DNA from 2 places in the Shewanella sp. 10N.286.52.E4 genome. Region 2 is predicted to be linked to the other one. Evidence: predicted binding sites of a transcription regulator. Region 2 holds the regulator's gene; the other holds the start of a gene.

Region 1 (3,435 bases), on a different contig from region 2:
CCACCATGCAAAGAAGCACCATTCATAATGCCACTCATACCGAACTCACGCACACCGTAGTAGATGTAGTTGCCCGCAGGATCGTCTTGAATACCTTTTGAACCAGACCAAAGAGTCAGGTTTGAACCCGCTAAGTCAGCAGAGCCACCTAACAGTTCAGGTAACATTTCGCCGAAGAAACCGATGGCGTTTTGTGAAGCTTTGCGACTTGCAATGCCTTCTGCTTTATCTTGGCATTCTTGAATAAATGCGTTGGCTTTTTCTTCAAATTCTGCAGGAAGCTCGCCTGTGATAACACGACGTTTGTATTCAGCTGCTAGCTCAGGGAAAGCGGCAGTATAAGCTGCAAATTTCTCGTTCCAGCTTGCTTCGTTTGAAGCGCCAGAATCTTTTGCATCCCAACCTTCATAAACAGTTTCAGGGATTTCAAATGCACCGTGATCCCAACCAAGGAATTCACGTGCTGCAGCGATTTCAGCATCACCCAGTGGTGCGCCGTGACAATCATGACTACCTGACTTATTTGGCGAACCAAAACCAATGGTCGTTTTACAACAAATCATTGTTGGCTTATCAGTAACAGACTTCGCTTCTTCAATAGCAGCGCGGATTGCATCACTATCGTGTCCATCTACGTCTGCGATAACGTGCCAGCCGTATGATTCAAAACGTTTAGGCGTGTCATCGGTGAACCAGCCTTCAACATGACCATCAATAGAAATACCATTGTCATCCCAGAAAGCCACAAGCTTACCAAGACCTAAAGTACCTGCTAATGAACATGCTTCATGAGAAATACCTTCCATCAAACAGCCATCACCTAAGAAACAGTAAGTGAAGTGGTCAACGATATCGTGACCAGGTTGATTAAACTGAGCAGCCAAGGTTTTTTCAGCAATCGCCATACCGACAGCGTTACTGATACCTGCGCCTAATGGGCCCGTTGTGGTTTCAACACCTGGCGTATAACCATATTCAGGATGACCAGGGGTTTTAGAATGAAGCTGACGGAAGTTCTTCAATTCTTCAATAGGTAATGCATAACCTGTTAAATGCAGTAAAGAGTAGATAAGCATTGAACCATGGCCATTTGATAATACAAAACGGTCACGATCAACCCATTCTGGGTTGTTTGGGTTGTGCTTAAGGAAGTCATTCCATAGCACTTCAGCGATGTCAGCCATCCCCATTGGTGCACCTGGGTGGCCAGAATTGGCTTTTTGAACAGCATCCATGGTTAATGCACGGATTGCGTTAGCGAGTTCTTTACGAGATGACATGCTCTCTCCTGCTTGTTGATGATGAGGTCTAGCGGGCAATTGTGGGGACATATTTTCCCCTACTCAGCGATGGGACGCAAATTATTATTAGATATAAGTCGCAATTTTTTGCATCTGACTACCAAGCCCCAGCTAAATAAGATATTAAACGGCTTAAATTTATATCATGTTAGCGCTAACATTTATATAACTTTTTACACCCATACTCAACATTCCATAAAGAATGCCTGATCCAAAATCACCGTTCTGCGTACTAAACGATGTGAATATTTATTGCCAATAAACGTATTAAAACAGTCAAAACTAATAATACTCAACTAAAATAATTGTTCTATTACCGCCCATTTAAACCTTAAGGTTGGAGCTAAAAAGTTAAATAACTGCATAAATTTCATAAGATTAATTTATTGATATCTAAAACAGTCAAAAATGGATTTTTATAAATATTTGAATGATTGCACAATTATTAACTTATATTAGTTCTAAGGGGTGTTATCCAATCCGATTTGAATTATTATAGACGTCTAGATGTAGATGCTTCTACACGTTCAAATTCCAAAAGACGAGATTTACCAACTATGGCAAACCACTTGTTCACCTCTGAGTCAGTCTCAGAAGGTCATCCAGATAAAATCGCCGATCAGATTTCTGATGCGGTATTAGACGCAATTTTAGAGCAAGACCCTAAAGCACGCGTTGCTTGTGAAACTTACGTTAAAACCGGTATGGTTTTAGTCGGCGGTGAAGTCACAACTTCTGCTTGGGTTGATATCGAAGAAATCACACGTAAAACAGTACGTGAAATTGGTTACACCCATTCAGATATGGGTTTTGATGCTGATTCTTGTGCGATTTTAAATGCCATTGGTAAACAGTCTCCAGACATTAACCAAGGTGTTGACCGTAGCGATCCAGCTGAACAAGGCGCGGGTGACCAAGGTCTTATGTTTGGTTACGCGAGTAACGAAACCGACGTATTAATGCCTGCACCGATTACTTACGCACACAAATTAGTGAAGCGTCAGTCTGAAGTGCGTAAAGATGGTACTTTACCTTGGTTACGTCCTGATGCGAAAAGCCAAGTCACTTTTGCTTATGAAAATGGCAAAATCAAAGGCATCGATGCTATCGTGCTTTCGACTCAACATCGTGAAGATGTGACCCAAGAAGACTTGATTGAAGGCGTGATGGAAACCATTATTAAGCCTGTTTTACCATCTCAGTGGTTAAACAAAGACACTAAATACTTCATCAACCCAACTGGTCGTTTCGTTATTGGCGGACCGGTAGGTGATTGTGGTTTAACAGGCCGTAAAATCATCGTAGATACCTACGGCGGTATGGCTCGTCACGGTGGTGGTGCTTTCTCTGGTAAAGACCCATCAAAAGTTGACCGTAGTGCTGCATATGCTGCGCGTTACGTTGCTAAAAATATCGTAGCTGCAGGTCTTGCCGACCGCTGTGAAATCCAAGTGTCTTATGCAATTGGTGTTGCAGAGCCAACATCTATCAGCATTGAAACATTTGGTACTGGTAAAGTATCTGAAGATGTATTGATTAAGCTTGTACGTCAGCATTTTGAGCTACGTCCATACGGCTTAACAGCAATGCTAGACCTTGCACGTCCTATCTACCAAGGAACAGCTGCATACGGTCACTTCGGTCGTGAAGAGTTCCCTTGGGAAGCAACTGATAAAGCTGAAATCTTGCGCGCTGATGCAGGTCTATAAGTTTTAAACTTATTGACTGCTGATGCCAAGTAAATTGTTTACGCTAAGTTAAGCAATAAAAAACCGTCAATTGACGGTTTTTTTGTGCCTTTAATTTATCTCACTTGATATCTAGAGTTCAAAATAACTATGTACAGTGCAAGATAGATAACTATTGGCAGTACAAGATAGATATGTACACTACAGGCTAGGTGAAAGTACGATAGAAAAGATAAATGATAATCGCGCCCACAGTTAACACCGACGGATAAAAGGTCAAGCTAAAGCCGATAGATCTTGCCCCCGCCCCTTTATCATAACCGCGCATAAACAATATTCGGCCGATAAAAAATAATACCGAAATTAATCCAATTAACGACATATAGTCAGCGGGCATAATGAAAGCCCATAAGAAATACACACTCATCACAATACAAAATTGTTCT
Region 2 (3,435 bases):
GCTAAACCAGCTTGGATATCAGTAATCAAATCTTCAGCATCTTCAATACCGACTGATAATCTCAGCAATGTATCTTTAATACCAGCCTCATATCGGGCTTCTGGCACCATTGCTCTGTGTGTCATTGTCGCAGGTACGGCAACTAAGCTTTCCACTCCGCCTAAGCTTTCAGCAACACTGAATATTGATAAGGCTTCTAAGAAAGCAACAACTTCAGCTTCGCCACCTTTAAGTTCAAAACTTAACATAGCGCCAAAGCCTTTTTGCTGTTTAGCGGCAATATCGTGACCTGGGTGGTCTTTTAACCCTGGGTAATATACTTTTTCGACAACATCACTGGCTTGAAGGACTTCAATCACTCGTTGTGCATTGATTTGATGCTCACGAATACGTACAGCCAATGTACGAATGCCGCGCAAAGTTAGGTAGCTATCAAAGGCTGAACCTGTCAGACCTAAAGTGTTTGACCACCAATGTAATAGCTCACCAAGTTCAGCATCTTTAGCCACGACAGCGCCGCCAACCACATCACTATGACCATTGATGTATTTAGTGGTCGAGTGCATCACAATATCAGCGCCCAGCTCTAGCGGTTGTTGCAAGATAGGCGAAAGAAAGGTGTTATCAACAACAACTAAAGCATCCACTTTATGGCTCGCAGCCACAATCGCTTTGATATCAACAACACGTAATAACGGATTAGACGGAGTTTCTAACCAAACCATTTTAGGCTTTTGCGCAATCGCATCTGCCAGTGCTTTATCATCAGTTTGATCAACTACGATTAATTTAAATTGACCTTTGTTGGCAAGATTAGTGAACAGTCGATAACTGCCGCCATAACAATCATGTGGTACAACTAATAAATCTTCAGGACCAAGCAAGCTAGTCACTAAAGTAATCGCTGCCATACCGGTACATGTCACAACACCTGTAGCACCATTTTCAAGTTTGGCTATTGCCTCACCTAAAACGCAACGGGTTGGGTTACCAGAGCGGCTGTAGTCGAATTCTCTTGGGTTTGTGTGTCCATCAAACGAGTAGTTAGTCGAAAGATAAATCGGCGGGACTACTGCGCCATATTGAGTATCGGATTCGATACCTTGGCGAACGGCAAGTGTAGCAGCGCGATGTTTGGTCATAATAATCTCCTGAAGATTGACACACTCATGAATAATACACCATAGAGATGTCTAGATGGCTAAATGTACCTAAGCTAAATCAGATCGTCAACACAAATTAGACGTTTAGACGTCTAAACATAAAGAAATCTATTTGCATTCGTTATAGAATAACAGCAATAATTTGACTGTAATAAATAAGCAGTTAAAATCTGCCACGAATCTATCGTATAAAGGTGAGTTAATGACTGAATGGAATGGCGACTATATCAGCCCATATGCCGAACATGGCAAAAAAAATGAACAAGTTAAAAAAATCACGGTATCGATTCCTTTAAAAGTACTAAAAGTGCTAACCGATGAACGTACTCGCCGTCAGGTAAATAACTTGCGTCATGCAACCAACAGTGAACTTTTGTGTGAAGCCTTTTTACATGCGTACACTGGCCAGCCTCTACCAAATGATGATGACTTATCTAAAGAAGGCCCTGATAGCATCCCAAGTGAAGCAAAAGCACTAATGGATCAAATGGGTATTGAGTGGGAAGACTTAGACGACTAAGTCTATTGTCAGTATGCTTTCAAGCTGACTGGCAAGTGTGATAATAAATCAATTTTGTGCTTACATTACGGTGTAAGCCTTCATTGATAAGCTCCCCCTCCTCTTCGCAATATGACAATACTTGAGTCAAATTTGCACTCAAAGAGAACACTATGGCATTTATCGATCCGCAAACCTTGATGCTGGCATCGGCTATTATATTTCTCGGTGCACTCACTCAAGGGCTTATTGGTTTTGGCTTAGCTGTTGTTGCTAGCCCATTGCTATATATTATTGATCCCCAACTTGTACCTGCCCCTGTTATTGCTTGCGGTTTTTCAATCGCTTTACTTACTTTATTACGTGAGCGCACATCCCTGCAATTCAACGGACTTCAATATGCACTCATTGGCCGTGTACCTGGCGGCTTTCTTGGCGCAGCATTACTGGTCTTTGCGCCGCAATCCATATTAGGTCTGGCTATTGCCTTTATTGTTGCCAGTGCTGTCATTCTAAGTTTTTATAAAATCACCGCACCAGTCAATCGCTTCACGCTATTTATCGCTGGGATTCTTTCTGGGGTTTTCGGTAATATTGCCGCTATTGGTGGCCCGCCTTTGGCTATTTTATTAGCCGGAAAAGATGCACCGCAATTTCGCGCGGCATTATCGATTTTCTTTGTATTCAGCTCTATGATTGCAATGATCATTTTATTCATCGTTGGCTTAGTTGAAATGAAGCATGTTTGGTTGTCTTTAATGCTCTTACCATCAGTATTTTTAGGCAGTTTTGTCGCGGGCAAACTCAGCAACAAAGTAGATAAACAAAAAACGCGCACAGCCACATTGGTATTGTGCGGCTTAAGTGCCTTAGTGTTGACGATAAAGTCATTAATTGAATTGTCGGCAGGATAAAAGTGGCTAAGAGGTAACTCACTAGACATGCACTAGGTATGCACTAGAAATAGGATAGATTGCTTCGAAGCGAGTCTACACCAAGCCAGCCTAAAAGTGATAAGAGGTTTGTAGTACTGCCCCAATGGCGTCATCTTCACCATAGCTACCACTCATATCAAGCTTGAATGCTTGACCAATGGCAAAGCCAGTACCAAATGAGTAGATATCGACACTGTTATCTTTCAAATCATGACGGTAGCCCATACGAAGCGACAACCAGTCTGTTGCTTTAAACTCCCCTCCCATGCGCCAATACTGAACGGCATCAAACTCTTTAAATCGGCTCTGTTCAACGAGGTCAATATCTGTGGTTAAGGTTATCGATGTCCAATCATATGCAGCGCCAGCAGTAATTAATGGCTCCACTTGATAATGAAATTCACGGCCTTGCGCTTCCACCGTTTTGATAGTTTTACTGAATAAATTACGTGCTGATAAACCGATAGTAAGGGCATCTAATGGCTCAAAAGCGACCCCGATATCAAGGTTAAATACGTTCTCATTATTGCGGTACTTATCATCATCAAAATCATCGGCATCGAAATTATTGGCGTTTACTGAATAATGATAAGTATCGATACGTTGAAACTTAGGTGAAATCCCCACTCTTACTGGCATGTTCACAATCGATAACGGAAAACTTAACGCCACACCAAAATCTGTCACCCCACCAGCAAGTACAACACCTTGAGAATCTAAATCAGTAATATCAGCTGGAGGGTTGAGAGGATCTAATGTATTTAAGGTATCGATATCCGACTGTGCTATATCAGCAATACCAACAGCATCGAGATAACTCTTATAAAACACGGCCATT

Evidence for each region. Region 2 encodes MetJ, which represses methionine synthesis genes. Its sites were predicted from a motif close to TAGACGTCTAGACGTCTA; they were not measured.
Region 1: a site for MetJ is predicted at 1,798-1,815, ahead of metK (methionine adenosyltransferase). Genes of this name have one in related genera too.

What each region holds. Positions count from the first base shown of each region.
Region 1 is NZ_JBFRJJ010000010.1:37,663-41,097, forward strand. Features, by position in the region: gene tkt (transketolase) at 1-1,280, opposite strand, end outside; gene metK (methionine adenosyltransferase) at 1,859-3,010, shown strand; gene AB4153_RS05330 (MAPEG family protein) at 3,198-3,435, opposite strand, start outside.
Region 2 is NZ_JBFRJJ010000069.1:12,557-15,991, reverse strand. Features, by position in the region: gene metB (cystathionine gamma-synthase) at 1-1,142, opposite strand, end outside; gene metJ (met regulon transcriptional regulator MetJ) at 1,366-1,683, shown strand; gene AB4153_RS21110 (sulfite exporter TauE/SafE family protein) at 1,836-2,576, shown strand; gene AB4153_RS21105 (conjugal transfer protein TraF) at 2,667-3,435, opposite strand, start outside.